4 regions of the Sporosarcina sp. FSL K6-1540 genome follow, and region 2 is predicted to be linked to each of the others. Evidence: riboswitches for the same ligand, from Rfam matches in the RefSeq annotation. Region 2 holds a riboswitch; each other region holds the start of a gene.
The links. A riboswitch is a leader RNA that binds a small molecule or an ion and turns the genes downstream of it on or off. The one in region 2 is predicted to bind S-adenosylmethionine.
Positions count from the first base shown of each region.

Region 1: it holds a riboswitch for S-adenosylmethionine, as region 2 does, so the genes downstream of both, MKY15_RS10320 (bifunctional homocysteine S-methyltransferase/methylenetetrahydrofolate reductase) here and metK (methionine adenosyltransferase) in region 2, are expected to answer to the same signal.
Region 3: it holds a riboswitch for S-adenosylmethionine, as region 2 does, so the genes downstream of both, MKY15_RS10375 (methionine biosynthesis PLP-dependent protein) here and metK (methionine adenosyltransferase) in region 2, are expected to answer to the same signal.
Region 4: it holds a riboswitch for S-adenosylmethionine, as region 2 does, so the genes downstream of both, cysC (adenylyl-sulfate kinase) here and metK (methionine adenosyltransferase) in region 2, are expected to answer to the same signal.

Region 1 is NZ_CP152018.1:2,212,626-2,220,865, reverse strand. It holds gene metE (5-methyltetrahydropteroyltriglutamate--homocysteine S-methyltransferase) at 188-2,482, opposite strand; gene MKY15_RS10320 (bifunctional homocysteine S-methyltransferase/methylenetetrahydrofolate reductase) at 2,528-4,399, opposite strand; SAM riboswitch class I at 4,559-4,667, opposite strand; gene MKY15_RS10315 (hypothetical protein) at 5,107-5,304, shown strand; gene MKY15_RS10310 (iron-siderophore ABC transporter substrate-binding protein) at 5,573-6,529, opposite strand; gene MKY15_RS10305 (iron ABC transporter permease) at 6,642-7,640, shown strand; gene MKY15_RS10300 (iron ABC transporter permease) at 7,637-8,240, shown strand, end outside.
Region 2 is NZ_CP152018.1:2,722,369-2,730,608, forward strand. It holds gene MKY15_RS12880 (zinc ABC transporter substrate-binding protein) at 1-152, opposite strand, end outside; gene yidD (membrane protein insertion efficiency factor YidD) at 313-543, opposite strand; gene MKY15_RS12890 (Dps family protein) at 645-1,094, shown strand; gene MKY15_RS12895 (putative motility protein) at 1,158-1,340, shown strand; gene MKY15_RS12900 (transposase) at 1,429-1,737, shown strand; gene MKY15_RS12905 (NUDIX domain-containing protein) at 1,784-2,245, shown strand; gene MKY15_RS12910 (prolyl oligopeptidase family serine peptidase) at 2,235-3,026, shown strand; gene pckA (phosphoenolpyruvate carboxykinase (ATP)) at 3,202-4,788, opposite strand; SAM riboswitch class I at 4,971-5,088, shown strand; gene metK (methionine adenosyltransferase) at 5,278-6,474, shown strand; gene MKY15_RS12925 (gamma carbonic anhydrase family protein) at 6,777-7,289, opposite strand; gene MKY15_RS12930 (alpha/beta hydrolase) at 7,409-8,197, shown strand; gene MKY15_RS12935 (histidine phosphatase family protein) at 8,240-8,240, shown strand, end outside.
Region 3 is NZ_CP152018.1:2,228,253-2,236,492, reverse strand. It holds gene MKY15_RS10415 (AI-2E family transporter) at 1-1,023, shown strand, start outside; gene MKY15_RS10410 (methylated-DNA--[protein]-cysteine S-methyltransferase) at 1,061-1,513, opposite strand; gene MKY15_RS10405 (bifunctional transcriptional activator/DNA repair enzyme AdaA) at 1,557-2,150, opposite strand; gene MKY15_RS10400 (DNA-3-methyladenine glycosylase) at 2,280-3,212, shown strand; gene MKY15_RS10395 (DUF2812 domain-containing protein) at 3,470-3,970, opposite strand; gene MKY15_RS10390 (PadR family transcriptional regulator) at 3,960-4,307, opposite strand; gene MKY15_RS10385 (phosphate ABC transporter ATP-binding protein) at 4,457-5,188, shown strand; gene fetB (iron export ABC transporter permease subunit FetB) at 5,185-5,940, shown strand; SAM riboswitch class I at 6,018-6,124, shown strand; gene MKY15_RS10375 (methionine biosynthesis PLP-dependent protein) at 6,202-7,323, shown strand; gene metC (cystathionine beta-lyase) at 7,320-8,240, shown strand, end outside.
Region 4 is NZ_CP152018.1:3,831,103-3,839,342, forward strand. It holds gene MKY15_RS17970 (amino acid ABC transporter ATP-binding protein) at 1-360, shown strand, start outside; gene MKY15_RS17975 (TraB/GumN family protein) at 517-1,686, shown strand; gene MKY15_RS17980 (DMT family transporter) at 1,746-2,654, shown strand; SAM riboswitch class I at 2,821-2,921, shown strand; gene cysC (adenylyl-sulfate kinase) at 3,145-3,744, shown strand; gene MKY15_RS17990 (phosphoadenylyl-sulfate reductase) at 4,005-4,733, shown strand; gene sat (sulfate adenylyltransferase) at 4,734-5,882, shown strand; gene cobA (uroporphyrinogen-III C-methyltransferase) at 5,927-6,709, shown strand; gene MKY15_RS18005 (sirohydrochlorin chelatase) at 6,809-7,564, shown strand; gene MKY15_RS18010 (YezD family protein) at 7,600-7,746, shown strand; gene MKY15_RS18015 (assimilatory sulfite reductase (NADPH) flavoprotein subunit) at 7,891-8,240, shown strand, end outside.

The sequences.
Region 1 (8,240 bases), 510 kb from region 2:
AACCGAGCATATACTTCGCAGACCAATAATCCCCCGACCACAATAAAAAGGTATCTCCCCGTCATTAATGTACGGGAAGATACCTTTTTTATTGTGAACATATGAATACATGTAATAACAAAGCAATGGTGCCTTACTGGCGTAGCCTAAGCGGATTTGAAAGAAATCTTTATTTCAACTTAAGTAATTAATTCTTAAGCGTAGCCAATTGACTTTCTCTAACTTCTTTCGCCGCTTCAACCATGATTTTCAAAGCGCCAATTGTCTCTTCTTCTTTTCTTGTTTTCAAGCCACAATCCGGGTTAATCCAAAATTGTTTTGGATTAATTGTTTTGAGTGCACGATTAATATTTTGTTTCATTTCTTCCTTGCTTGGAACACGTGGACTGTGGATGTCATAAACGCCTAAGCCAATTTCTTTATCATACGTATTGTTCTCAAATGCAGCGATAATTTCGCCATGACTTCTTGACGTTTCGATTGAAATAACATCTGCATCCAGCGCGCTAATGGATTTGATAATACCGCTGAATTCCGAGTAACACATATGCGTATGAATTTGCGTGTCATTTTCAACAGAAGAAGTTGCCAATTTGAATGCATAGACAGCAGCATCTAAGTAACTTTCACGTTTATCTTGATCCAACGGTAAACCTTCTCGAAGCGCAGGTTCATCTACCTGAATCATGCGAATACCGTTCTTTTCAAGCTCTTCAATTTCTTTACGAAGTGCAAATGCAATTTGGTTCAATACGTCGAAACGTGGAATGTCATCTCGGACAAAGGACCAATTCAAAATCGTTACAGGGCCCGTCAGCATACCTTTTACAGGCTTCGTCGTTAACGTTTGAGCATAGACACTTTCTTTCACAGTAATTGGTTCACTAAACGCAACATCACCTAAAATGAGTGGTGGCTTGACGCAACGAGAACCATAAGACTGAACCCAGCCAAACTGTGATACTGCAAATCCTTCGAACTTTTCACCGAAGTATTCAACCATATCTGTTCTTTCAAATTCACCATGGACCAAAACATCAATGCCGATGTCTTCTTGAATTTCAATCCATTTGTCAATCTGATCTTTGATAAATTGCTCGTAGGCCTCGTTTGTAATTTCTCCTTTACGCCATTTAGATCTTGTCTGTCTTACTTCTGGCGTCTGCGGTAAACTCCCGATTGTCGTTGTCGGCAGAAGAGGCAAATTAAAACGTTTTTGCTGCTCGATAATTCGTTTCGCAAATGGCAATGAGCGATTTACATCTTGCTCAGTTAGATTTTCAATCGTTTCTTTCACTTCAACGTTTTGCCGATACTTCGAGTTATTTAGACGTGCAAGTGCATTTCTGCTCTCCTCAAGTCCTGTCGCAATCGTTTCAGTGCCATCGTGAATCCCCCGACTAAGGAGCACAATTTCAGCAAGCTTCTGATCAGCGAATGACAGACCGCCTTTAATAATTGGATCCAATTTCTCTTCAGTTTCCGTACTGACAGGAACATGAAGAAGTGAAGAGGAAGGTTGAACAATCAAACGGCTTTTATCAACATGTAACTGAATTTCTTCTAATAGTGTTACTTTTTTATCCAGATCCGCTCTCCACACATTTCTACCATCAATGACACCCGCCGCAAGTACTTTGTCTTGAGGGAAACCATATTTTTGTAGCAATTCAAGCGAATCGCCATGAACAAAGTCTAAACCAAATCCGTGTACCGGCAGCGCAACAACCGCTTCATAATTAGCTACTTTTTCAAAATAAGTTTGTAGGATAATCTTTAATTGTGGCACTGCTTCATGAATTGCTGCGTATGCCTGTTGCACATGTTGGAAATCCTCTTCTGTCAACTTACTTGTAAGAATCGGCTCATCAATCTGAACCCACTCAACGCCTGCCACTACAAGCTCTTTCAATACTTCAATGTACAACGGCGTAAACTGTTGCAATAAAGTAGAAAAATTCTCTTCGCCAAAAGATTTTGCCAGTTTAATATATGTAACTGGGCCTAGGATAACCGGCTTGCCATCAATACCCAGCTTTTCTTTTGCTTCCTTATAAAAAGCGAGCGGGCGGTTCTCTACTAATTGCGGCGTTACACCTTCTAGTTCCGGAACAATATAGTGATAATTTGTATTAAACCATTTTGTCATCTCTGAGGCAACCGCATCTTTAGTTCCACGCGCAATTGCAAAGTATGTTTCCAAAGGTACTTTACCACCCGCATACTCGAAGCGTTTTGGTACGACACCAAACATAATAGATGTGTCCAGCACATGGTCGTATAATGAAAAATCTCCAACCGGAATTAGATCAACACCGAATTCTTTTTGTTTCTGTAGACTTTCTAAACGAAGCGTTTCCGTTGTTTTCAGTAGCTGTTCTTCTGATGTTGCCCCATTCCAAAAACTTTCCAACGCCCTTTTCCATTCACGTTTTCCACCGATTCTTGGATATCCACTAGTTGAACTTTGTACTTTTACCATTGTATGTTAGCCCCTTTATTTTTTATTGTATTTTTTCAACCTGTTTTAATACACGATACTCTCGGTTTGGACCACCTCCCTTGCTACAATCACGTCCACTTTACCGTGTATATACTCCGTCAAATTCACAGTCATGTCATAGCGCATAAAGGGAGTGATTAAATAGATGCCATGAAAATGCTCCAGCGCCACATCGATCAATTCTTTCGAAACCTCTAAACCTTCTTTCGTAGACTGCTCACGATTACCATCAGATAAAGCCATTCTTGCACGTACTTGATCCGTCAACTTAATGCCTGGTACCTCATTGTGTAGAAATTCGGCGTTTTGCGATGAAGTCAGCGGCATAATTCCGATGTAAATTGGCGTCTCAATATGTTTTGTTGCCTCGTATACTTCAATTATCTTCTCCGTGCTATAGATAGGCTGGGTAATAAAATAGTCGGCTCCCGCTTCTATTTTTTTCTCTAATCTCTCCACAGCACGATCTAAATGACGCACGTTCGGATTAAAGGCCGCTGCCACAGTAAAGGATGTTTTCTGTTGCAATGACTTTCCAGACTTTGAAATGCCCTCATTGAATTGCTTTATGAGTTGAATCAATTCAAAGGATGTCACATCGAAAACGGATGTTGCTCCGGGGAAATCACCAATTTTCGTAGGGTCCCCCGTAATCGCTAGCAATTCAGTAATACCCAGTGTGTGTAATCCCATGAGATGTGACTGTAATCCAATTAGATTGCGATCTCGGCATGTAATATGGACCAAAGGTGTTGCACCAATCTTTTGTTTAACAAGTGAAGCCATTGAAGCGTTGCAAATTCTTGGCGTCGCTAAGGAATTATCAGCCAGTGTAATGGCATCCACGCCTGCATCCTTTAACGCCTGAGCCCCCTCAAAGAACTTGCCCGTGTTTAAATGTTTGGGCGCATCAAGTTCAACAATTATCGAATGTCTTTTTCTCACTGTTTCAAGCAATGTTGGGGGTTGAGATTCCTTCAATTCAGACTCCACAACCTCTGTCTTTACCTCCTTCTTCTTAACAAGCTTTTCTTGAATTGGTTCCCGAATTGTAAGTCCTTTCACTAGGGCCCTAATATGTTCTGGCGTCGTCCCACAACATCCTCCTATTAAACTAACTCCTGCCTTCCGAAAACTCAGTGCGAACTTCTCGAAATATTCAGGCTCATTTTCGTAAAAAAGTTTCCCATCCTTATATCCTGGATAACTAGCATTCGGATACACCGAAAGTAAAGCACGCTTCATCAACGGCACAGTTTCTAGAGACTTCAGCATATGGTGAGGGCCAAGGCGACAGTTAATGCCTACTATATCTGCACCTAAATCCTCCAACTGCTGTAAGGCATCTATGAGCTCTATCCCATTTTGGAGCACCCCCGCCTCATGCATTGAAACATTCGTAATAATCGGGATATCTGTCTCCTCACGTGCAATTTTGAGCACGGTTGTTAATTCATCAAAATCGTAATAAGTTTCTAAAAGTAGGCCGTCCACTCCCTCAAGAAGTAAGCAATATAGTTGTTCCCTAAAACTGCGCTTGATTTCATCCTTTGTTCCAATGGATGTTCGAGATCCATGAATACCCCCGATAGTTCCAAGGACGAACGTATTTTTACCCGCTGCTTTTTTCGCAATTTGAACTGCGGCTTTATTTATCTTTTTTACACTGTCCTCTAACCCATGACGTGCTAACTTGATATAATTCGCACCATACGTATTAGTTTGAATAATATCCGCACCTGCCTCTATATAGGCTTGGTGGATGCGAAGCACTTGATCTGGATGTGTCAAGTTCAGCTCTTCAAAACAAAGATCCACACCGTGTGAATAAAGTAGAGTTCCCATTGCACCATCACCGATCAAAATTCGTTCTTTCATAGTATCTAGTAAATTCACGACTATCACTTGCTCCTTTCACTTTCCCAAAGTCCCGTTCCGGAAACTCTCTTCATCATTCTTCAAAATATGTTACTTAATGGGAAAATTAATTAAAATAAAAAGAGCCTCTTCCTATGTTGAATAAAGGAAGTAGACTCTAAATCTGAATAAGTCTTCTCCTCATCTACCAAGTCGTGTTATCAACTTGCTGGAATTAGCACCATGCCATAAAATGGCGGTTGCTGAGGTGTCATCGGGCCAGTCCCTATACCTCTCTAGATAAGAAAAACTATTAAATTGGATTTGCTTAGTTACGTTATTACAGACTTTACATCATTGTTGGAAAATTAGCAACACCTTTTTGGAAAGTAATTAATTTATTTCACAGATTCAGACTATTGCTTGTCACTTTAAACAACATAGTTGCTAAACAGCCTTTCGCCATCCTTCATTTAAATTCTTACGTCCCTCTTAGCTTAAATAGGTCAATCAAGGTACCAATAAGTCACTTCTGTCAATTGATCCTTTTCCAGAATTGATTGCGTAACCCGCCGCTCTTGCTCCCCCATCCTAAGTGAGCTAAATGCACATAATAATAATATTAATAATGAGTCCATTAACCACTGTCCCCTCTGTAACCCTGCATATAATAAACTATAAGAACAATAACGAACGAACCGTTTACTCAGTTGTTGTTCCCATCAAATTGAAGGGAGGTCATTGACTTGAAAACTTCCTTGGGCATCTGGATTGGTTGGTTAGCAATAATTTTAGCGGCTATAGGGTTCTTTTATGCTCCTTATTGGTTAGGTGGTGGCGCACTCGTTTTAGGCTTAGTCTGTTTAGCTTCTCCACAAAAAGCATTGGCATGGATTTCAATCCTGCTTGGAGCCATCGTATTATTAATCACGATGTTCCAGTAGCCGGATAATTAATGATACTTCAAGGTATGTTTGGGCTCCTACCATACATACCTTTTTTATTTAATTTGTATGCTTACGATTTACTAGTTAGTTTTTTTGCAGTTCGGCCACATCAGAACACCAAAACGTCGTTTGTGATAAAGTATCCTAAAGAAGACGCAGCTGAACAGTAAATTATGTATAAAAAAACAGCCCAGTGAAGCGAGTAAATATCGCATCATCGGGCTGTTTTCTGTTTTCATCTTTTTATTATTTCATTCCATTTAAATTACTTTTTCAAGAAATACTCCTCAATATCATCCAGCATTAAGTTCGCTGCTAATACACCACCAGCAGTGTTCCAAATGATGTCATTTACTTGTGAGACGTTTCCACTTTTCGCGACATTTAGATTTTTAAATAATGGATCCTCAATCCAGTCGTTTGTAAGCTTCGTTGCTTCGTTATCTCCAGTTTCATAAGTGAAGTAAAAGAGCACATCGCCATCCATAGCTGGAATACGTTCTTTCGTGAGGCCTTTTTCAGCAAAATCGTCCACATCTTGTCCATCTGCGCGCGCAAATCCAAGTTGATCTAGAATCACACCCGAGAAGGAATCTTTATGGTAAATGCGTACATCTCCCGCCATAAAGCGAACCATTGATATTTTTTTATTTGTTTGATCCCCTAATTCAGTCTTGATTGTTTCAACGCGATTATTGTATGCACCTAATACCTCGTTACCTTTTTCTTCTTGATTTACTGCTTTCGCATATAATTTAAAGTTTTCCTGCCAATCCCCGCGAAGCGTTTCTGCAAAAACAGTTGGGGCAATTTTGCTTAACTGTTCGTAAACTGCTTCGTGACGCATTTTATTCCCAATGATCAGATCTGGTTTTAAAGATGCTATCTTTTCTAAACTTGGTTCTGATTCAATACCCACAGATTCAGTACCTGTCATGTCCATATGATCATACCAAATTTTCTCAGCGGGTGATTGAACTGCACCTACAGGTTGAATTCCCATTGATAGAAGGGCTTCAGCACCTTCGTTTGTTAAGATTACAATGCGTTTTGGTGTTCCTTTTACATCTGTACTTCCCATTGCATGATCGACAGTATATGTTTCTACATCAGCTGGTTGTGCACTTTCACCTGAATCTTTTGACTCCTTAGTAGCCCCACAAGCCGCTAATACAAGAATACTCATAATAAGTATGAGGGATGATATTTTTCGCATGTACATTATTTCCTCCTGTTAATTGAGAATGAAAATCATTTACACTTAGTATGCTATATGCTAATATATTTCATGTCAACAGTGAATTGAAAATAATTCTCAATGAAGTGAGGAAGTCATGATACATACATCAAGGGGTAAGTGGATTGCTCTTATCGTAAGTAGTTTAGTTTTCATTCTTTGTTTTTTTTCTAGTATTGTATACGGCTATACAGATACAAGCTGGTCCACTGCCTTTTCCGCATTTAAAGAAAATGACGGATCAACTGAACATCTTGTCATTCAAAATGTACGCTTACCACGTGCATTAATTGCTGCAGCTGTTGGAGCTTGTTTAGCCACTTCAGGTGCAATTATGCAATCCATAACGAAAAATCCATTAGCCTCTCCAAGTATTCTAGGTATTAATGCTGGTGCTGTTTTCTTTGTCGTAATTGGGGTTGTGTTCTTCCAAGTACAAAGCCTCCAATCTTATATGATGTTCGGATTAGTCGGAGCGGCCGTTTCCTTCGGGATTGTCTTTGTTTTAAGTAGTATTGGCAGAGAAGGGTTAACGCCAATGAAGCTTATATTAGCAGGAGCAGCAGTTTCCGCTTTATTCTCATCCATGACACAAGGATTCCTAACAATTAACGAAACAGCACTCGATCAAGTATTATTTTGGCTCGCAGGTTCCGTAGCCAATCGGCCTATCGGTCTATTAATTACAGGATTGCCTTATATGGTGATTGGATTGCTGGTAGCCTTTGTTTTGGCGAAGCAAATGAACCTACTAGCAATGGGTGACGATGTTGCGTCTGGATTAGGTCAGAATGTAGTGCTATTAAAATTTGTTTTTTCTCTTATTGTAGTTGTATTAGCAGGTATTTCTGTAGCAATTGCGGGTCCTATCGGCTTCATCGGAATCATTATTCCTCATATCGTTCGATCATTCATCGGGATCCAACACCAGTGGGTATTTCCATTTTGTGCATTATACGGTGGAATTCTCTTACTCGTATCTGATATTGCAGCCCGATACATTATAATGCCCAAGGAAGTGCCGGTTGGAGTCATGACTGCATTAATCGGTGTTCCATTCTTTATTTATGTGGCAAGAAGGAGATTTGGGGCATGAAAAATAAAGTGACAGTTCGAATAGGAAATGTTGCTTCGTTTATTTTAGATAAGAAATCTTTGTTTACAACGATGATTGCAACGTTGCTTTTAGGGTTAGTAGCTATTCTATCGATGAGTTCTGGTGAGTTTTTCATTTCACCTTTAAATGTCTTAAAAGTTATTTTGGGTATTGGTGAGTCTTTTGATCAAACGATTATCTTTGAATTTCGGCTACCTCGTATTATGATGGCCATTTTAGTTGGAATCGGCTTAGCGACAGCGGGCGCCATTTTGCAAAGTGTATCTAGAAATCCTCTTGGTTCCCCAGATATCATTGGGATTACGGCAGGAGCTTCATTTGCAGTTGTATTATTTCTAGCATTGTTTTCAAATGAAAGTAATGCGCTAACAGTGAGTCAAGATTGGATGCCGTTATTTGCTTTCGGTGGTGCGATGATTACAGCCGCGATTGTGTTCACGTTATCTTGGAAAAACGGCATTGCCCCCTTCCGAATGTTACTTATAGGGATTGGAATTTCAGCATTTATGCATGCTGGAACAACCGTACTTATGCTTGTTGGACCAATCCATCAGGCGAGCCAAGCGAATATTTGGATCA
Region 2 (8,240 bases):
ATTCGTTCTGTAAAGTATTGAAGCGGGTATACTGTTGTATAAATAGACAATTTCTCTGTCCCAGTTTCCGAGTTTTCTGTGGATTTAGCGCCACAAGCACTAAGTAGCATAATTGTTAGTAATGACATGATGAAAAAAAGTTTCTTATTCATTAGATATATCCTCCGTATTATTAATAGTAATCATTCCGATTTGTGTAACTGACTTTTTTATCATACAAGAGTGTTTCTAATTTGGCAACTAAATAAGCGAATTTCTTTTAATCGAAAAAAACGGCTCGACAATTATGTCAAACCGTTCTATCTAAAAAGATCACTTTTTATGCATATCATTGTCTGGTACAGGATCAAATCCACCCTCGTGGAACGGATGGCATTTTGAAATTCGACGTACCGCAAGCCATGAACCTTTTAGTGCTCCATGCTTTTCGACTGCCTCAATCCCATAGTGAGAACAAGTGGGATAGAAACGGCATGAAGGTGGTGTAAGGGGTGAAATTACTTTTTGATATAGTTTAATAAAGCCAATTAAAATCTTTTTCATTTAAAAAACTCCTTATTAATGCCTCGATGTTTATTGTAGATGCTTCGGTGGTAAATTAACAGAGAGATGAATTATATTTAACAATAAGGGGAGAGATTTATATGTCGAAAGAACTTATTAATGAATTGAATGTCCAAGTTTCTACATGGTCGGTTATGTATGCGAAGCTCCATAACTATCACTGGTATGTTAAAGGTCATCATTTCTTCACGTTACATGTAAAGTTTGAAGAACTTTATAATGAAGCGACGTTACATATGGATGAAATCGCAGAACGTATTTTGACACTTGGCGGAGATCCTGTAGCGACGCTGAAAGAACATCTTGAACAATCTGTTGTGAAAGAAGCAACGGGAGATGAAAAAGAAGACAGCATGGTGAAAACTGTCGTAAATGATTTCGGTGAAATTATGAAATCGTTGAAAAAAGGCATGCAGCTGGCTGCGAAAGATGGCGACGATATGACGGAAGATTTGTTGAACGCGACATATCAAAGTATCGAAAAACATCAATGGATGCTGAATGCATTCCTGGGTGAAGATAACAAGTAATCATTTTTCATTAAAAATACTAGAAAAATGCCGATAATAAGCTTGTGGAAGGAGTGATGGCAAATGGATATGAGCTCCATCATGGCAAGTCAATTGAGAAGTTTGCAATCGACTGTTCAGTTGAGTGTGTTAAATAATGCACTTGCAATGAATACTGCAGCGGCAACAGATATGTTGAAAAGTTTATCTAATCAGTCTGTTGCAGCCCATCCTCATAAGGGAGCTTCGGTTGACGTACAAGCGTAAATTGCGGTAAAGCATGTATCTCCAGTAAAAGGGGATGCATGCTTTTTTCATACTAAGCCATGCTAAAAAGAAAAAAGGATGGTGTAGCATGGAGAAATACAAAATGTACGTTTCTGTCGTAAATCAGCAAGTATACCATTACCCAGATGATTCACCGTGGGAATATGAGGTTAATGTAGAAAGTCAGTATGTTCCTGTTTTTCATCGGTTATTTAGTCAGATAGATGAACTCGAATTCCGAAACTTCCTTAGGTCACATTTACCGTTTTTGCCCTATCATTATGGTCGGAACAATTTCAACGTCGATCAACGTACGATGAAGATCTATGCGCTCATTCATGAATTTACAGATGATAAGTCGAAGCGATTTATCGAAAAGCTTCCGTATTTTCGTTGAAAGGATTGCTGTCCTTCGCTACACTGGTTGAAAGGACGTGAGTGCAATGCTTATTTTCAATGATGTTAATGGTGGTCGTGTTGAGCTGACTTTCGGAGAAAACCAATTTGGAATGCCAGCTCGGCATGTCCTTGTTATCCTCAAGCATAATGGTAAATGGTTACTGACTCGGCATTTAGTTCGAGGCGTTGAGTTTCCAGGTGGTAAAGCAGAGCATGGAGAAACGATCGAGGAGGCAGTTATACGCGAAACGATTGAAGAAACAGGTGTGAAAATTACGGATCTTGTGCAATTTGCAGAGTATGTCGTTCGAAGTAATAGTACATTTTGCAAAGCTGTATTCACAGGGAAAGTTGCGGAAATCGATGAGCATCCAGCCCTTTACGAAACAGAAGGAGCTATGTGGATGACTAATGAAGAGCTTGACCAGTGTGAAGAATTGAGTTTCCTTATGAAAAACACAGGCATGGAAACATTAAGAAAGTGGGTGGAAGAGCATGAGTCATGATGGTACGATTATTCATAGAAGGCCCTATCCGTCTCCAAATCCACATGTTTCGCTTGAAGAAATTACATATTTTTCAGATGGGTTAAAAGTGAAGGGACTCATGGCAGAACCAATTACAGAAGGGAACTACGAAGGCATCATCTATTTGCGAGGGGGCATGCAGCATATCGGTATGGTTCGTCCTGCCCGAATTGCACAGTTTGCTTCGCAAGGATTTGTTGTCTTCGCTCCTTATTATCGGGGGAACCGTGGAGGCGAGGGACGGGATGAGTTTGCTGGGGCCGATCGTCAGGATGCGGTGAATGCCGTTGATGTGCTGAAGCAAAATCCGAAGACAAACGTGGAAAAAATTCACTTGTTTGCATTTTCACGGGGCGGTATAATGGCTCTTTGGACAGCAATTTTACGTGAAGATATTACGTCGGTAGTTACATGGTCTGGCGTATCCGATATCGTATTTACATATAAAGAACGGAAAGATATGCGGCGGATGATGAAAAGAGTTATCGGCGGGACACCGAATAACATGCCGGATGAATACAGAAACCGTACGGCGCTGTTCCGCGTGGATGAAATTGATGCTCCCGTACTCATCATTCATGGCATGATCGACGAGAACGTGTCATTTCAACAAGCAGTTTTGCTTGAAAACGCACTGCGTGAACATAAAAAAGTATATGAGACATGGTATTTCCCTGAATATACACACTTCATACCGCCTGTCATGAATGCACAACTTGTACGCGATTTATGTAGTTGGATGAGAAGACAAGAAAAATGAGTGGTTTTTTGAATGAAATGAAGTTGCAATTAGAAGTACGGGTTTGCAATTAAAACGCCAAAGTTGCAATTAGACGAAATAAGTTGCAGTTACAACTCCATTTTTACAATTACAAATCCAAGGTACAAAAAAACAGTGTAGCACATTCAATGTGCTACACTGTTTAATTTGAAAATTATGCAATCGGTCCGCCTTTAAGCGTAATCTCTTCAGAAACCATACCGAATTTTTTAAAGTTTTCATGGAACATGTTTGCCAATTCATTTGCTTTTACATCGTATGCTTCGCCGTCTGCCCATGCATTGCGCGGGTTCAACACTTCTGTTGGAACACCTTCAATGAATGTAGGCATTTCGAGGCCGAATACGCCGTTAGTTTCTGTTTCAATGTTGTTCAATTCTCCAGCAAGAGCTGCCTGTACCATAGTGCGTGTGTATTTAAGATCCATACGTTTACCAACGCCGTAGACGCCGCCAGTCCAGCCTGTGTTAACAAGGAATACTTGTGCATCATGTTCATCAATTTTCTTCCCAAGCATTTCAGCGTATACTGTCGCTGGAAGTGGAAGGAAAGGTGAACCGAAGCACGTTGAGAACGTTGCTTCAGGTGATGTGATACCACGCTCAGTTCCGGCAAGCTTCGAAGTGAACCCGCTTAGGAAGTGATACATTGCTTGTTCTTTTGTTAACTTCGAGATTGGAGGTAGCACGCCAAACGCATCTGCCGTTAAGAATACAATCGTTTTCGGATGACCAGCAACAGAAGGGTCAACGATGTTATCAATTGCTTGGATAGGATAAGCTGCACGCGTGTTTTCAGTTAATGAACCATCATCGTAGTCAGGAATGCGTGTTTCCGGATCGACGACAACGTTTTCTAGTACGGAACCAAAACGAATTGCACCAAAAATTTCAGGTTCTTTTTCTTGTGATAAATTAATACATTTTGCATAGCAACCGCCTTCGATATTGAAGACACCAGTGTCAGACCAGCCATGCTCGTCATCGCCGATTAATTTACGGTTTGCATCTGCCGAAAGTGTTGTTTTACCTGTTCCAGAAAGACCGAAGAATAGGGCAACATCACCGTCTTCACCAACGTTTGCCGAACAGTGCATCGGCATAATTCCATTTTCTGGTAGTAAGTAGTTCATGATTGAGAAGATTGATTTTTTCATTTCGCCAGCGTATTCAGTTCCACCGATAAGAACAATACGTTTTTCCATTGATACGATAATGAATGTCTCTGAATTCGTACCATCGACCACAGGATCAGCTTTAAATGAAGGAGCCGAAACGATTGTAAATTGTGATTCATGTTGTACTAGTTCTTCTTCAGTTGGGCGGATGAACAAGTTGTGAACAAACAGGTTATGCCATGCAAATTCATTCACAACTTGAATGGATAGTCGTGAAGCTGGATCTGCGCCTGCAAAACCTTTGAAGACGAACAGTTCGTCTTTTGTTCTCAAATGAGTAATTACTTTATTATATAATGAATCGAAAATTTCAGAAGAGATTGGACGATTGACGTTGCCCCAATCGATTTTGTCTTTGGAGGACGCTTCCTCAACAATGTATTTGTCCTTAGGTGAACGACCTGTATATTTGCCTGTCTGAGCTGTAACCGCTCCGTCTGATGTCAATTGAGCTTCACCACGTGAAATCGCTTTTTCAACAAGTTGTGGAACTGAAAGTTGAACTTTTACATTTTTCCCAGAAAGAAGTTTGTTGAGGTCATCACTAATTTTCGCAGATATCATAAGTATGTACCGTCCTTTGCATATAGTCCCAATCAATTGGGTGTCATCACATTATTGAATTAGTATAACACATTAAGAATAATAATCTATACTAATTCAAACCTCAAGGATTTATACGCAAAATGGGTAAAAAGATTTGACATGCAACAAGATTTTTCGTAGCATATATAGTTGAACGGATACTCTTATCCCGAGCTGGTGGAGGGGTCAGGCCCTATGAAACCCGGCAACCTGCACAGACGTTTTGTCTGCGCGAAGGTGCCAAACCTGTAGCAAGGCACAGTCCTTGTATGATAAGAGTGAAAGGTGCTTATGAAATCATGCCTTTCCTCATGTATTATTACGTGAGCGAAGGGCTTTTTATATGATATCGCCCTTAATCCTCGTGTATAGAGCTCGCAATGGCTTGTAGTCTTTTCATTTAGAAAAGACTCTACATGGGACATATGAGTACCGTATCAATCTCGTAGGATATAAGGAGGAAATAACATGACAAATCGCCGACTATTTACTTCAGAATCGGTAACTGAAGGACACCCGGACAAAATGTGTGACCAAATTTCGGATGCTATTCTAGATGCTATATTGGCAGAAGATCCAAATGCACGTGTTGCATGTGAAACGACAATTACAACAGGACTTGTCCTCGTTGCAGGAGAAATTACGACGACAACATATGTCGATATCCCGAAAGTTGTGCGTGAAACTGTTAAAGAAATTGGTTATGTACGCGCGAAATACGGATTTGATTGGGAAACATCTGCAGTTTTGACTGCGATCGATGAACAATCAGCCGACATCGCTGCAGGCGTTGACCAGGCACTTGAAGCGCGTGAAGGTTCGATGACAGATGATGAACTTGAAGCAATTGGAGCTGGTGACCAAGGTTTGATGTTCGGTTACGCTTGTAATGAAACACCGGAACTGATGCCGTTACCAATTAGCCTAGCTCATAAATTATCATTCCGACTTGCACAAGTACGCAAAGATGAAACCCTTACGTATCTGCGTCCAGATGGAAAAACACAAGTGACTGTTGAATATGATGAAAACAATAAACCAGTACGCATCGATACAATTGTTATTTCAGCGCAACATCACCCTGAAATAACACTTGAGCAAATTCAGCGTGATATTAAAGAATTCGTCATAAACCCGGTTGTACCAACTGATTTAATCGATGAAGACACGAAGTACTTCATCAACCCAACTGGCCGCTTCGTAATAGGGGGACCTCAAGGAGATGCAGGTCTTACTGGCCGTAAAATCATCGTTGACACGTACGGTGGTTATGCGCGTCATGGCGGCGGTGCGTTTTCTGGGAAAGATGCGACGAAAGTGGACCGCTCGGCTTCATATGCGGCACGTTATGTTGCGAAGAACATTGTCGCTGCAGGACTTGCAGATCGATGTGAAGTGCAACTTGCTTATGCAATCGGTGTTGCACAACCTGTATCGATTTCTATCGATACATTTGGAACAGGCACAGTCGAGGAAAGTAAACTTGTTGAGCTTACGCGTGGACTGTTTGACCTTCGTCCAGCAGGCATCATCAAAATGCTTGATCTGCGCCGCCCAATTTATAAACAAACAGCTGCATACGGTCACTTCGGCCGTACAGACATTGATCTACCGTGGGAACAAACGGATAAAGCTGATGCATTGAAAGAGTTAGCAGGGAAATAATGTAGTGTAAACACTGAAAGGCAGGATCTCCCTGTTTTTTGGTGTTTTTTCTGTTTAGGATGTTTGATTTAGCGGGCGTCATAGAGTGTAGCGAATCTGTCGTACACTCTCATCACAGGAGCTATAAACAAATGATACAATTGTTATAAAGTGAAACCTGATCGGAGAGGAGAGAGCGTCGGGCTATGAGTTTAATAGGTTTGTTACTACTGGTTGGGGTTGTTGCGTTATTTGTGTTAATTGGTTTAGTAATCTTTTTATTTATAAAAAAATAAGAGCTGCCTTCAAAGGCAGCTCTTTTATTATTGTTGTAAACTCTTGTAATACTGCCCTTTTTCGGCATACTCCTGAACAATCCGTTCCATGTCCGCACGATCGTCGTCATTCAGCTCACGCACGACTTTTGCTGGCGACCCGAGTGCTAGCGTATTCGGGGGAATCTTCTTACCAGGCGGCACGAGACTGCCTGCGCCAATGAATGCCCCTTCGCCAATTTCAGCACCGTCCAAAACAATGGAACCCATACCGATAAGCGCTCCTTTTTTTACCGTACAACTATGTAACGTTACTTGGTGCCCAATTGTCACCTCATCTTCAAGAATAAGCGGAAACTTTGGGCTTTGATGAAGGCAGCATAAGTCTTGAATATTTACTTTACGTCCAATAATTGTTGGAGATACGTCACCCCGGATTACGGTATTAAACCAAATTGTCGATTCAGGACCAATTGTCACATCACCTGAAATCGTCGTGAAGTCGCCAATGAAAACGGACGGATCAATTACAGGCGTTTTTCCTTTATAAGGATAAATCATGATGCTCTCCTCTTTTCTTTAGGTAGTGTATAATTATCGTAACAAAGATTAGGTTTTTATTGTAGATAAATAGGGAAATATATAGATAAAAGAACTAGATAGATGAGGGGAAGATGACCATGTGGAAATGGGAAGCAGAAGGGCCACCAAAAGCTGTCGTGGCCATCGTCCATAATGTGTACGAACATCATAGTAGAAATGCATGGCTTATTCAGAAACTCCGAAACAGCGGATTTCATGTCGTGACAGGAGATTTACCTGGACACGGGGCGGAAGGTGTCGGAAAAATTCACGATGAACAATTTGATGCCTACGCTAAATTTGTGGAAAAATTAATAGCGGTCGGTCTCGATGATAATTTACCGTTGTTCATTATTGGACATGGAATAGGTGCCACCTTCGTAATGCGTCTTTTACAGCGAAAGAAAATTGAATGCGCAGGGGCTGTTTTTAGTTCCCCATGGCTAGCATTGCGTCATCAGCCACCTAAATTTTCGAACGTATTGACAAAATTCTCGTCATCCATGAAATTGAATCATGAAATTGACATTGAGATGTTAACACGCAATAGTGATTTATATGAAGAAGCTAAGCAAGATGACTTTTATAACGATGAATTCACCGTAGCCTGGTATAAAGAGTTACAATCATTCATGAAATTGGTTGCGCAGAGCGAAAGAAGTGTTCATGATATCCCAGTGCTTATGCATATTGCGGAAGAGGATAAAATAACAGACATAGTGCTTGCTAAGAAATGGTTTATCCGACAGGAACTTTCTGAGTTTCAATATAAGCAATGGAAACGGCTGTACCATGACGTTTATCAGGAACCAGAGCGCGAGGAAGTATACTTATATACGGAATCATTTATGAATAATGTTCTAAGGTCGCTAGGGTATGTCGTATAGGGAATACTTGGAAATGGTTTGTGAGTAAATGTGAAGAGGGAGG
Region 3 (8,240 bases), 490 kb from region 2:
TTCGAGAAAAAGGGACCACGGCGTATTCTTATTTTCGCTTTGATTATTTTAATTCTTTACAGCGTCAAAAGTATGATGAATATTATATTGCTTACCTTCATTTTCGCTTTTTTGTTGGATCGACTTATTGAGTTTACGCTCAAACGTGTACATTTTAACCGCAAGCTGCTAGTCATTCTCCTGTATACAGTGATTGTTGGCTTACTGACAGTTGGTGTTGTTAAGTATTTGCCTATAATCACAATGGAAATCAGTCAAATTATTGTAAGAATTACAAACTTCTATTCCACACCTCATGATAGTGTACTGCTCACCTACTTAGAATCCGTCATCTCTAGTAATCAAATTGCAGCCTATTTGGAAAATGGTTTTTCATTTTTGTTAAAATATTTCTCTGATATTAGTAAAACAAGTATTCAAGTCATACTTGCCCTCGTATTAAGCTTATTTTTCCTGCTAGAAAAACCACGGTTAATAGAGTTTACAAACAAATTTAAAGATAGTAAGATTGCTCCCTTTTACTTCGAAATTGAGTTCTTTGGTAAAAAGTTCACGCGTACATTCGGAAAAGTGATTGAAGCCCAATTTATCATTGCAATTGTTAATACAATATTGTCCGTGATCGTATTACTCATACTCGGATTCCCACAAATAATCGGTTTGGGAATTATGATTTTCTTTTTAGGACTCATTCCCGTTGCCGGGGTCATCATTTCACTTGTCCCTCTGACGATAATTGCTTTTACAATCGGAGGATTCCTGAAAGTTGTTTATGTTCTCATTGCAGTTATGATTATTCATGGCATTGAAGCATATATCTTAAATCCAAAACTGATGTCCTCCAAAACAGATTTACCCGTTTTTTACACGTTTATCGTACTGATTTTCTCACAAAACTTCTTTGGCGTCTGGGGACTCATTATCGGTATTCCCGTGTTTGTCTTCCTACTTGATATACTTGATGTCACGAATAAAGAAACTGCGAATCACATACCTGTTCCAAAAAGCAAAAAGACAAGGTGAGATTAACTTCTCCCTTGTCTTTTTTTATGTCGAAACACTATCTTTCCAGTTCTAGAAGTTGCTCTTTCATCTCTAAACCGGCCCTGAAACCACCTAACTTACCACTTTTCGCAATGACACGATGACAAGGAACAATAATTAAGACCGGATTGGCACCAATAGCGGTTCCAACAGCTCGTACCGCATTCGGCTTTTCAATCCGTTCTGCAATTTCCGAATATGAAACAGTCCGTCCGTACGGAATTTCTTGCAAGGCCTTCCAGACAATTTGTTGAAAAGGAGTACCGTGAAGATCGATTGGCAATGCAAAATCCCTGCGTCGCTCTTTCAAATAACCCATTAACTCAACTGCGTGTGGCTGTAAGATATCCGCTTCTTCTATCAGAACATGACTTGGAAGCCGTTTGTTCACCCACGCTTCCAGTTCTCCGAATGGTGCATTCGGGGTACCTATATAGCAAAGCCCCTCTGTCGTCGCAGCTATATACATTTTCCATTGTGAGTGATTAAGCAATGTCCAATACACGTTATTTTTACTGTTCTTCTCCACTAACCTCTACCTCCCTCACTAGTTTTCGATATTGTTTTGGTGTTTGTCCAGTTTTCATTTTGAATAGCGTGATGAAATAGGACGGATTCCGAAGCCCCACGCTTACCCCAATTTCAGCAATGGATTTATCGGTTGTAGTAAGTTCAGACATCGCTTTCGTTATTCTGATCTTTTGGATATATTCAACAGGCGTCAGCCCCGTGATTCTTTTAAATGTTCGCTGAAGGTGATAAGGACTTCCATGGCACATGTCTGCAAGTATTTCTAACGTCAATGGCTCCTGAAAATGCTCGTTTATATATTCTCCAATTTGGATAGTCCATTCTTCATCAGGTAAACGCAGCCCACCCGGCTTACAGCGTTTGCAAGGTCGGAATCCATCTGCTAGCGCTTCCGCCGCATCATTGAAAATACGGACATTCTCTTTTTTTGGATCTCTTGATTTGCAAGATGGTCGGCAAAAGATACCCGTCGATTTCACGGCATAAATGAAGATTTCATCAAACCTTACGTCGTTATGTCTAATTGCTTGCCACTGTTCGTCAGTCAACTGCCTGACTTGTTGATGATCGCTCACGGAATCACCTCTTTCTCTTACCCTAAGTATACCTCCTCTATTTCCAAAATAAATGCTTTTCAGGACGTAACAGCAAGATAGCGAAACTTTTCCACCTGGGATTATGGTACAACTAAACATATAGATAAGATGCAGAGGAGATCTTTTAAAATGCTAGTTAATCAACAAGATCATTTGATAATAGCCGTTCCGAAAGAGTTCAATTTCAAAGAAAATATCAGCTATATGTCCAGGTCAAACAATGAGTGTATGTTTGAAATCCGTGATGGTAAAGTGATCAAGGCAATTCCAGTTGGGAATGAGATTCTATTAGTCGAAGTCAGCGAAAATACAGAGGGTAACCTTCTGGTTCGGTTTATAGAAAAATATACACCGTCTAGCGATAGCGTCCGGGATATGGTCGTCCATTATGTACGTGATTGGTTCGATCTCGATACTGATTTGAAACCTTATTATGAGATGGCGAAAAGGGATCCATTGCTTCAACAAGCAGTAAGTGAGTTTTATGGATTGCGAAACATCGGAATCCCTGACCTGTTTGAAGCGTTATGTTGGGGAATTCTTGGACAGCAAATCAATCTGACATACGCATATACGTTGAAAAGGCGCTTTGTGGAGACGTTCGGAAATTCGATTGAATGGGAAGGACAGTCATATTGGATATTCCCTGAACCAGAGTACATTGCGAAGCTTACAGTCGAGGATTTATCGTCATTAAAAATGACCGTAAAAAAATGTGAGTACCTGATTGGGGTTGCACAGCTTATCGCAGATGGAAGCCTATCCAAAGCTCAGGTATTGGGAACTGGGAACTTTAAGGAAGCGGAAAACATGCTTATCAAAATCCGCGGAATTGGGCCCTGGACTGCAAACTATGTCTTAATGCGCTGTTTGCGTTTCCCAAACGCGTTTCCAATTGCTGACGTCGGACTTCATAACGCCATCAAACATTTGACAGGAGCAGAAGAAAAGCCAACGAAAGAAGAAATTTTAAAGCTTGCTGCACCATGGGAGAACTGGGAGTCCTATGCGACGTTTTACTTGTGGCGTTTTCTTTACTAAGATCAAGTAATTTCATGATTGGTTATTCAATCACCTCCCCTTGGAGATAAAATAGAAGGGCAAACTCAAATTGTTTGCCCTCCACTTTTTTATTAAATCATCTCGCTTTATTTACCAAGGGGGTTTATCTTCATTCGATAATCCAATCATATATATAGAAAAGAATATCGCTAAAACAGCGGTTAAAATCAAGGTTGTAATGACGATTGGTGAATGAATTTCAAATAGTACTTGCTGAAATAAGCATCATTTATTAGTCAATAAAAATCAATTTTTCTCTTCAAGGAAATAAAAACGTACAAGTACAAAAGAATAACAAGCATAATGATAACCGTCATAATTATTTGAGTCAACTGACCTTTCCACGTCAAAAACAATCCAATTTGCGATGTTAAAAAGATTATAAATAATATCAGATAAAATTTCATCATCCGCTGAAACGTTTCTTTTACTGACTCACCATCAGAGTAAATCTTTTTTACCCCTGACTCATTTGCTTCTGTACGAAAATAATGAAATTGCTTTAGAGCGCTGTCTACATATTGCCAACCGGCATCTTTACATAGTTGCATATACTCTTCATTCGCATCCCGGAAATCAATTTGATAGACATATGATTCATTAGGATTTTCATCGAAGGTATAGGTAAATAATCCATACTTTTTAAAATGAAATCCTTGGCGTGACATATCCGTCAGCCACTGCTCTTCTTTATCAACACTCGAAGCAAGAAAAATCTTGAACCTTTTAACAGTCATCTTCTTCGCCCTCCATTTCTTTTATGATGCTCCTGGCGTTTTTCACAAGTGATTCAAGCCTCTTAAACTCAAGCTGAAGCACTTCTTTACCTAAGGGTGTCAGCTGATTATACTTGCGGCGTTCTGCATCATCTATGTCTACTTTTTGAATGACTTTCTGCTTTTCTAATTTTCCTAGTGCTCCATATAATGTCCCGGGACCCATTGTAACTTCCCCCCGACTTATTTTTTCTACGTCCTGCATAATGGCATATCCATGACGTACTTCCCTTAAGGACAGTAAAATATAATATGTTGCCTGCGACAATGGTAAAAAACTTTCTGGCTGTTTTATCATTCTTTCACCTTCTCACTATATCGCTTATCGCTATATCGATTAACGATATAGTAACAAACATTTTTTGGAATTGCAATAGATTTTCCTTGCATGACAAAACTACCTAGATTAGAATTATTATAAATAAGAAACTGGTAGGAGAGAATGTAATGTCCAATTTTTATAAACCCGCCCTACACTTTCATGACGCCAATTATTCCATTGGTGACGTACATATTTTAAAAAATATTACGGGCTCCTTTCCGGAAGGGAAAATCACAACGCTCGTCGGCCCTTCTGGAGCAGGAAAAACAACATTGCTTAAATTATGTAACGGGCTGATCTCATCTACTTCAGGAGATATTTTCATTCACGATAAACTCATTTCCACATATGAACCCGTTGAACTACGCCGCCATGTCGGAATCGCACTTCAAAGCGCACCAATGATTAAAGGCACCGTCTATCATAACTTAGCTCTCCCTATGGAACTTCAAGGTAAAAAATTGCCTGAACAGGATGCCATTAAAATTCTAAAAGACGTCGGATTAGATGTGCAATTTTTACATCGTAAAACCAATGAATTATCCGGTGGTCAGCGTCAAAAAGTATCCATTGCTCGCACACTAATCAACCGCTCTGAAATCCTATTACTGGATGAAATCACATCCGCCTTGGACCGAACATCTTTACATGAAATCGAAGAATTAATCGTCAAGATTAACCGGGTGTATGGCACAACCATCATCTGGATAACACATAATTTAGAACAAGCCTTATCAATTGGAGATTACACTTGGGTTCTAATGAATGGTCAAGTCATTGAAACTGGCGAAAGTGACTTATTGAAATCACCAACAAATGAATTTGTGAAGCAGTTTGTGCAAGGAGGCGTAGAATGAGCTATCTTACGTTATCCATTACACTTATATTTGTAATCATACCTTTACTACTATCAAAGACTCTACGTTTAGATTTGGAAAAAGACACAATCATTGCGACAATTCGGTCCATTATCCAATTGCTTATGGTCGGCTATATTCTTAAATTTGTCTTCGATTCTGAAAACATATTGTACATTTTGTTAATGGTTACATTAATGATTGCAGCGGCAACACAAAACACCCGTAAGAAAGGAAAAGCAATCAAGGGAATCACTTGGAAAATCGCGGTCACATTACTTTTTGTAGAAGTACTAACCCAGAGTATTCTACTAGGCTTTCAAATCGTACCGCCAACCGCACAATACATCATTTCAATTAGCGGCATGGTGATTGGCAACTCAATGGTGCTATCAATCCTATTCCTTAACCGGTTCACAGCTGAGATTGAAACGCATCGTGATGAAACCGAACTCATCCTTTCTCTCGGTGGAACGCCAAAACAGGCCATTCATAGACAACTCATCAACGCAATCAAGGCAAGCATGATCCCGACAATCGAAAGTCAGAAGACAATGGGCTTGGTTCAACTTCCAGGTATGATGAGTGGTCAAATCATCGCAGGTGCGGACCCCATCCAAGCGGTTCAGTTCCAATTGCTCATCATATTCCTATTATTGACGACCGCTGCAGTGACAAGTGTATTGCTTGGCTTTTTATCATATCCAAGTCTATTCAATCAACGGATGCAGCTGCTGAAAGACAGATTTTAATAATTCGCTCTTGTTTTATTTTCCATGTCATGATAAAGTTATTGAAATTGTTCTTTTCACATAATTCCATAATTTGATTCTTATCAAGAGAGACCGAGGGATTGGCCCTATGACGTCTCAGCAACCAGCCTGTTCAGGTACGGTGCTAATTCCTTTAGGTGTTCATTTCCCTAGAAGATAAGAAGATAGTCTACGATATTTCGGGGACCCTCTTCTTATAGAGGGTCCCCTTTTGTAATCTAAAAGAAAAGGGTGACTACAATGACAAAACAAAGTTTGAATACAATCCTAGTCCAATTAGGCAACAACAGTGATCCGAAGACGGGCGCTGTCAACCCTCCGATTTATTTATCAACTGCGTACAAACATAAGGGGCTCGGTCAATCGACTGGCTACGACTACACACGGACAAAAAATCCAACCCGCTCCATATTGGAAGATGGAATTGCAAACTTAGAGAGCGGTGATGCAGGGTATGCATGCAGTTCTGGTATGGCGGCGATTCAGCTTATCTTAACGCTGTTCCGTCCTGGAGATGAATTGATTGTCCCAGAAGATATTTACGGTGGCACATATCGCTTGCTCGAACAGTATTCCGACGTTTATTCAATCGGTACAACGTATACGAGTTTCGCCGATGTGAACGAGACCGAAAAGTTGATCACTTCGAAGACAAAAGCGCTCTTCATAGAAACACCGACCAATCCACTCATGCAAGAATTTGATATTCGGCAGTATGCAGAACTGGCTCAAAAGCATGATTTACTGTTGATTGTCGACAATACATTTTTAACGCCTTATTTCCAGAGACCGATTGAATTCGGGGCTGACATTGTCATGCACAGCGCAACGAAATATATCGGTGGACATAACGATGTCCTCGCGGGACTTGTCGTTGCAAAAGGTGAAAAACTTTGCGAACAACTTGCCGCCAACCATAATGCTATCGGCGCAGTCCTCTCCCCTTCCGATTCTTGGCTAATCATCAGAGGGCTGAAAACACTGCATTTAAGAATGAAACAGCATGATGAAAACGCGAAAATAATCGTCAATTATTTGAAAGATGAACCACTTGTTACGGACGTTCTCTATCCAGGAAAAGGTGGAATGCTATCATTTCGGCTGAACGATAGTGAATCGGTCGGGCCATTCCTTGAAAATCTGCAGCTCATTACATTTGCGGAAAGTCTTGGTGGAGTGGAAAGTTTCATCACTTACCCTGCAACGCAAACACATGCCGATATTCCTCGTGAAGAACGAATACGACGTGGCGTCTGCGACCGACTTTTACGTTTCTCTGTCGGAGTCGAAGAGGCTGACGATTTGATCGCAGATTTGAAGCAAGTGTTTGCAACTTTGAATAGCGGGGTGCTACAACGATGAGTTTGAATAAAGAACGGTTGGAAACGACTATTATCCATGCTTCGACCCGCGGAGATTACGAACAAAAAACAGGTGCTGTCAACGTTCCTATCTACTTATCTTCAACGTTCCATCAGGAAAGCTTCGATGCATTCGGGCCGTATGATTATAGCCGTTCGGGCAATCCAACGAGGGATGCGTTGGAAAAAACGATTGCCTCACTAGAAGGCGGTTCGCGCGGATTGGCCTTCGCTTCCGGAATGGCTGCCATCTCAGCTACATTTATGCTCCTTTCTTCGGGTGACCATATCGTGGTTACCGAAGATGTCTACGGCGGCACATACCGATTCGTAACCGAGGTATTACCGAAATTCGGTATCGACCATACATTTGTAGATCTAGTGAATGTAGATGAAACCGCACGTGCAATCCGTCCAAATACAAAAGTAATCTATATTGAAACACCATCCAACCCGCGTTTGGGCATTACAGATATTGAAGCGATTGTTGAACTTGCAAAATTGAATGACTGTCTGACGTTTCTCGACAACACATTCATGTCGCCACTTTACCAGCGCCCACTAGATCTTGGAGTTGATATCGTTGTTCATAGTGCTACCAAGTTTTTATCGGGGCATAGCGATATCATTGCTGGGCTAGCGGTTACAAAGGGTGAAGAACTTGGCAATCGATTGGCATTCATTCAAAACTCTTTCGGCTCTATTCTAGGCGCACAAGATTCTTACGCGTTAATTCAAGGAATTAAAACGCTTGGTGCCCGTTTAACACAGTCATCCGAATCGGCGAGTAAAATAGCCTCGTACTTGAACGACCACCCGTTAGTAGATGAGGTGTTTTATCCAGGGTTAGCAAGTCATCCAGGACACGCAATCCACTCGAAACAATCGACAAGTCCAGGCGCTGTCTTATCTTTCCGT
Region 4 (8,240 bases), 1.1 Mb from region 2:
TACAATGCATATCCCAGTGAATTATCGGGAGGGCAGCAGCAAAGGGTAGGCATTGCAAGAGCAGTTGCTTTGAATCCAGACATTATTTTATTTGACGAACCAACTTCTGCATTGGATCCAGAATTAGTCGGGGAAGTTTTGACAGTTATGAAGAATATCGCGAAAGAAGGAACAACTATGTTAGTTGTCACCCATGAAATGGGTTTTGCGAAGGATGTAGCTAACAAAGTAATATTTATGGATGGGGGAGTCGTAGTAGAGGAAGGAGCACCCCATGAAATCTTTGTAAATCCAAAGGAAGAACGAACACAGAAATTTTTAAAAAGGGTATTGCCCGAGGACTTTACGTATCATATTTAATAGTCGTTATCCATGAGGGTGACTTTCATTATATTAATAATGAAAGATAATTGAAATTTCATTCAAACTGATTCATTATAATAACTAGACCGTCTTTTTAGTAAACCTTGGCTTAAGGTTGCTCAGAAGAAATAAGTTCATAAAGGAAGTTTGTCAATGCAAGAGACTAACATTACGAGAATAGAATTAGACGGTAGAGAACTAATACTTATTGGAACTGCCCATGTTTCCAAGCAAAGTGCAGAACAAGTAAAAGAGGTAATCGACAAGGAAAGACCCGATTCAGTATGCATTGAATTGGATGAACAAAGGTTTCAATCTATAATGGATAGTAATAAGTGGAAAGAAACGGATATTTTCAAGGTGATTAAAGAGAAGAAAGCTACATTGCTCTTAATGAATCTGGCAATATCCTCCTTTCAAAATCGTTTGGCAAAGCAATTTGATATTAAACCTGGACAGGAAATGATTCAGGGGATTGAATCAGCAAAAGAAGTCGGTGCAAATTTGGTGCTGGCTGACCGTAATATCCAAATTACTTTTTCCCGAATTTGGGGGAATATTGGACTTAAGGGGAAAAGTCAGCTTCTGATGTCGGTTTTTTATAGTATCTTCAGCAAAGAGACGATTTCTGAAGAAGAATTGGAGAAAATGAAATCAAAGGACACGCTAAATGCCGTTCTAACTGACTTTACGGAATCATTTCCAAGGTTAAAGACGCCCTTAATCGATGAGAGAGACCAGTATTTAGCACAGAAAATCAAAGATGCACCAGGTAAAAAGGTCGTTGCAGTCATTGGTGCAGCACATGTTCCAGGGATTACAAAAGAAATCTATAATGACCATGATTTAGTCGCATTAGCGCAAACACCACCAAAATCAAAAATCCCAAAAATTATCGGATGGGCAATTCCGATTCTTCTATTATCAATTATCGCCTACACCTTTATCGCAAATCCATCTGCCGGTTTCGATCAAGCGTTAAGCTGGGTCTTATGGACAGGTAGCCTGTCAGCTATTGGTGCTGCGGTGGCTCTTGGACACCCGCTGGCCATTTTAGCGGCCTTTGTATCAGCCCCTATTACTACCTTGCATCCACTGATAGCGGCCGGTTGGGTTTCAGGAATTGTTCAAGCATTTTTTCGCCGCCCAAGTGTTGGTGACTTTGAAACGCTTTCTGCAGATGTTTTTACGATTAAAGGTTTTTGGGCAAATAAGGTGACACGGGTCTTGTTGGTAATCGTTTTGACTAACTTGGGAGGAACGTTGGGGACCTTCTTAGGCGGAGCCGACGTTATCCGTGTATTCTTTGAAAACTTAAAGTGAAATCAATTGATCAGCATTTTCTTTTAAACGTTTTATAGTAATAATGGGGTGGGGATCGGATGAATCGAATCAGTTTTTGCTTGTTAGTGATTTTGACGACTGGACTAATGGGTTCTTCTTTTACAATAGGGAAGTTAGGGTTAGCCTATTCATCTCCACTCCTATTAGTCGCTCTGCGTTTTACGCTTGCAGGGATTATTATGGCAACTATCGTTAAAATCTTAAACAAGCCACATCCAGTAAAAGCAATCGACTGGGTGTGGCTTGTTCTAATTGGACTTTTCCAAACAGCTTTTGTGATGGGCTGTATATTTATGGCACTGCGTACAATCACTTCTGGAGAGACGTCTATCCTAACGTTTATGAATCCTTTACTCGTTGTCGTTTTTGGGACGCTTTTTTTAAAATCGCGTTACCATATTCAGCAATGGATAGGTGTACTGTTAGGTTTTATCGGGGTTTTTCTCACGTTAGGTTCACATCTTGACTTTAAAGTCGGTACCATATTAGGGCTTTTGTCGGCTGTTTCATGGGCGATTGCTACGCTATTGATAAAAATACATGGTTTCAAATTTGATACGTATGTAATGACAGCCTATCAAATGCTTTTTGGTGGATTAATTCTCTTTCTGGGAAGCTTACTACTGGAAGAGACTTTCTTTAAAATGACTACTCAATCTATCCTGATTTTGTTATGGCTTACCATTGCAGCCTCAATTATTCAGTTTTCTATTTGGTTTTATCTTCTCCAAAGAGGTAATCAAGAACGAACTAGTGCATTCCTTTTTTTAGCGCCATTCTTCGGTGTACTCACAGGATGGTTTTTACTCCATGAAAGACTAACCTGGTCTATCCTTTTTGGTGGATTACTAATATTTGCAGGAATCTTTCTTGTTAATTGGAAAAATAATTATGAAAAGGAAATAGAGAAAACCGATGAGAACAACGAAAGGTTAAGTGAGAGTTAACTAACATGTTTCCTAGCGCACTGAAAAGTAGTTTAAAGTGCCTATTATATGTGCAAGAAGATCGCCTTTAATTCCAACTAAACTGATATGATTGAAAATAAATTCTGATAAGTCATTGACTTTGAATTTTCGATAATGTAGTATTGGTCTCAACTTAATAGTTTATATCTTATCTAGAGAGGTTGAGGGACTGGCCCGATGAAACCTCGGCAACAGACTGTTTAGTACTGTGCCAATTCCAGTAAACGAAAGTTTAGCAGATAAGAGGAGTAATATGTGTTCGATTCTATTAACCTCTTCTTGCTCTATTTAGAAGTGGTTTTTTTATTTCTTTACTGTAAAGGTTGTAAGTCATTTATCATTTTAACAATTTCATACATGCTAATTAGACAACTAAAGGCAACTTTCTAATCGATTATTTGAATCGGAAAAAGGTGTCTTTTTTGTATATAAAAATTAAACTGAAACAAATGATTTAGGGGGGCAAACAATGACAGAGTCTACAAATATCGTTTGGCATGAATCAGAGGTAACAAAAAAAAATCGTCAAGAACTAAAGGGCCATAAGAGTGCTATTCTTTGGTTCACTGGGCTATCAGGGTCAGGGAAATCAACAGTTTCAGTAGCGCTAGAAACAGAGTTACACGCGAAAGGCATTCATACTTATCGACTGGATGGAGATAATGTCCGGCACGGTTTAAATAAGAATCTAGGGTTTAGTCCAAATGATCGGACGGAAAATATTCGCAGAATCGGTGAAGTTTCAAAACTAATGGTCGACGCTGGCTTATTCACATTGACAGCATTCATATCGCCTTATCAGGAAGATCGAGATCAGGTGCGAGAAATTGTCAAATCCGATGAGTTTATCGAAATATACGTTAAGGCAAGTTTAGAAACTTGTGAAGAACGGGATCCGAAGGGGCTTTATAAGAAAGCAAGATTGGGTGAAATTAAAGGCTTTACAGGAATTGATGCTCCTTATGAAGAACCTGTTAACCCGGAAATAATCATTGATACCAATCAATTAAATATTGTAGAGTCTGTCAAAGTCATCGTTTCTTATTTAAAAGAAAATAACTATATCTAAAAAAATTACAAAATGCGTAACATATTGGGGTTTTAGGAATAGAATGTATTTAAACCTACTTGACACATAGGATTAATAAAGTTAGTATAAACGCTAATCACATGCCGACTGGAAATCCAGAAGCTAATGGACAATCGTGAACATACGAACAATTCGCTGACTAAAAAATTAGAGGCGACTTTAATCAATAGTAGATTAAAGTCGCCTTTTTTAAAAAAAGATAATGTAATAGAGTTATTGAGTTTAGAGGGGGGATTAGTATGGCGAAGTTGACGTACAAATCTTGGGCTGAGACTAGTGAAGTTTTTCCAATCGATGACGAGTCAAAAGGTGCGTTAAACGTCTTGCGATGGGCTTACGGAGAATACGACGATGAACTTGTATATGCGTGTAGTTTTGGGGTTGAAGGTATCGTAATGATAGATTTAATCTCGCAAATAAAACCAACTGCTAAAGTGGTCTTTCTCGAAACCGGATTTCATTTTCAAGAAACGCATACCTTAATCGATGAAGTAAAGAAACGTTATCCAAAGCTTGTAATTGAAATGAAGACTCCCGGCTTAACGGTTGAGGAACAAGCTGACAAGTATGGCGATCGACTATGGGAAAGACAGCCGGATCGTTGTTGTCATATGAGGAAAGTAATTCCACTCCGTGAAGCAATGAGCGGTACGACCGCTTGGTTATCAGGACTTAGGCGTGAACAATCACCATCAAGAAGTCAGACAAACTTTGTGAACAAAGATGAAACCTTTCAATCGGTTAAAATTTGCCCGCTGATTCATTGGACGTGGATTGATATTTGGGATTATGTAAAAAAACATAATTTGCCATATAATCCACTCCATGACCAAGGCTATCCCAGTATCGGTTGTTCACACTGCACATTCAAAGGGGATACAACGACGGGGTCGAGGTCAGGGCGCTGGGCAAATCAGGCGAAGACAGAGTGTGGCTTGCATAATGCTAACGAAAATGGGGGAATTTAAATGAGTTTGAGTCAACCGCATGGTGGTACATTAATTAATCGCTGGAATCCTGGTTTTCAATACGAAGGAATAACTGAAACAGTTGAATTAGACGAAATTGCTAGTAGTGACTTGGATTTGATTGGTACGGGTGCTTATAGCCCTTTAAGTGGATTTCTTACAGAAGTAGACTACAATTCTGTTGTTACAACAATGAGATTATCTACTGGAGTACCTTGGACAATTCCGATTACATTGCCAACGACAGAGGTGAACGCACAAGGTATCGCTGTTGGGAAATTTGTGAAATTGGTGAGAGATGGAGTTGTCTATGGTGTTCTCGAAGTATCGGATATTTTCACACCAGATAAGGAAAAAGAAGCTAAACTAGTCTATCAAACGACAGACCGTGAGCACCCAGGCGTCAAGAAGTTGTTTGAGCGCCCTAATGTCTACCTGGGTGGAACCATCACACTGATTCAGCGAAGGCCGCTGAATGAGTTTTCGGAGTACCTATATGACCCGATTGAAACAAGAGGGAAATTCCAAGAGCTAGGCTGGGAAACAGTCGTCGGTTTCCAAACGAGAAACCCAGTTCATAGGGCACATGAATATATTCAAAAGACTGCATTGGAAATTGTAGATGGATTATTTTTGAATCCCCTTGTAGGTGAAACGAAATCAGATGATATTCCAGCAGATGTGCGCCTGGAAAGCTATGAAGTCTTACTAGAAAAATATTATGCGAAAGAGCACGTGTTTTTAGGTGTATTTACAGCAGCAATGCGCTATGCCGGACCAAGAGAAGCTGTTTTTCATGCGATGGTTCGAAAGAATTTTGGTTGCACACACTTTATCGTCGGTCGTGATCATGCGGGTGTTGGTAATTATTACGGTACGTATGATGCTCAGAAAATCTTTAGCAACTTTACGCTTGGAGAACTTGGGATCACGTTATTATTTTTCGAGCATAGCTTTTACTGCAATAAATGCGGTAACATGGCAACACCAAAAACTTGTCCGCATGATGCCAGTCACCATGTGATCTTGTCGGGAACAAAAGTGAGAGAAATGCTTCGTAAGGGAGAACAACTGCCATCGACATTTAGCCGACCGGAAGTGATCGAAGTATTAATTGCAGGAATGCAAAAAGAAGAGATTCATTCATAACGATGATTTTATTGTAGAACTGAGCGGTGAGAGGAGAGATGAGAATGGGAAAAGTATTTATAGTTGGAGCTGGACCTGGAGATGTTGATTTAATCACCGTTAAAGGGATGAAATGTATTCAACAAGCGGATGTCATCTTGTATGATCGTTTAATTAATAAAGAGCTGCTCTCCTATGCAAAACCGGGAGCGGACTTGATTTATTGCGGAAAACTCCCAAATTACCATGCAATGATTCAGGAGACGATTAACCACTTTTTAGTGAAATATGCGAAGCAGGGAAAAATCGTCACACGCTTAAAAGGTGGAGATCCATTCGTTTTTGGCAGAGGTGCTGAAGAGGCAGAAGTTCTTGCAGACAACGGAATCCCTTTTGAGGTGGTTCCAGGAATTACTGCTGGAATTGCGGCTCCTGCTTATGCGGGAATCCCAGTCACGCATCGTGATTTAAGTTCTAGTTTTGCGATTGTAACTGGCCATATGCGTGCTGGAAAAAGCGATTCCATTCATTGGGAAAGTCTTGCAGTTGGTATTGATACATTAGCGATTTATATGGGTGTCGGAAACTTACCTTATATTTGTGAGCAACTGACTAAGCATGGCCGACCTGAAAACACGCCAGTAGCACTTGTTCATTGGGGGACGACAGAAGCACAGTATACGATTACAGGTACACTGTCGACCATTGTAGAGATTGCGAGAGAATCTGAAATTAAAAACCCAAGTATGATCATTGTCGGCGAAGTTGTGAAATTGCGAGAGAAGATTCAATGGTTTGAACAAACAGAGTTGAACCAAAATAGTATTAAAGAAGTATCTGCATACTAGCAGTTTAACTTCATTCAGCAGGGGTGAAAATCCCCGCTTAATAATAAAGAAAGGTTACCTTATTACGCCGAGGCGTACTTGATACGAGGAGGGATTAGCATGCAGGCAGTTTTATATGTGGGCCACGGTAGCCGAATTAAAGCAGGTGTCGAAGAAGCCATTCAGTTTATTAAGAGCAGTCAAGCAATGATCGATGTTCCGATTCAAGAGATTTGTTTTTTAGAACTAGCGGCACCAAGCGTGGATGAAGGGATTACGAAATGCGTGGAACGCGGAGCAACTAAAATTGCCATTGTACCTATACTTTTATTATCCGCAGCGCATGCAAATGAAGATATTCCATTTGAAATCGAAGTGGGAAAAATCATGTATCCCGATATCGAATTTACATACGGAAAAGCATTTGGCATTCATCCGAAGATTGTTGATAGTTTATATGACCGAGTTGTTGAACAACAAGTAGTGATTGCAGAAGATGCTCAAGTGTTAATCGTAGGCAGGGGGAGTAGTGATCCCGCAGTTAAGCATGATTTAAATGAAATTGCACAGCTTCTTGCTGACAAGTACGCCTTTAATAAAGTAACTGTTTGTTTTCTTTACGGAGCAGATCCTCATTTCGATGAAGCATTACTGCAACTACAGGAAGCACCTCAAAAGCAAGTTTTCATTATTCCGTACTTACTATTTACAGGTATTTTAATGAATGGCATTGAGAAAAAGATTGTGACACAGTCTACTAATAACCAGCAGCTTATTCTTTGTGAAAATCTTGGTTATCACAAATATGTCCAGGATGTACTTGTAGAACGGGTGAATGAGTTACTTGAAAAAGAGCAAATCAGTCAGCTTATTTAAATGAAGATATTTTGTCTGAGAGGATGAAAGGGACTATGGAGAAACGGGAACAAAATCTTGAACTTACTATTGAAAATGTTAAAAAGATGCTGAGCACGATGAATTATGGCTCTATCACATTGGTTATTCAAGACAATGTTGTGGTTCAAATAGAGAGAAACGAGAAAATCAGATTAAAATAATGCTCTTTTTATAGCTGTGTATGTTGAAATAAAGAATTCTTTTGAATTCGCTATGACGCTTGAGGAGACCTCAGCTTAGTTTATATAAGTATTCGCGTGTTCAGCATATATATGTAAAATACTAATTTTGCGGGGTGGGAAATTTTGGCGCTTCAAGTGATAAACAGTCCTTTTAATCAGGAGCAGGTAGAACTCCTAAATCAACTTTTACCGATACTGACAGAGACACAACAAATCTGGTTGGGCGGCTATCTGAGTGCGAGTCAATTAGCTACGCAATCAAACGCTTCAGGCAGCGTGGCTGTTCTGGAAGCTCCGTCAAAAAAAATAGAAGTCATCTCAAAAGAAGTGACAATTCTCTATGGATCTCAGACTGGTAACGGGCAGGCTTTAGCTGAAAAACTGACGAAGAATTTAAAAGCAGAAGAGTTCCAAGTAACGCTTGCTTCTATGAATGAATTCAAACCGAATTCGCTTAAGAAAATTGAGAACTT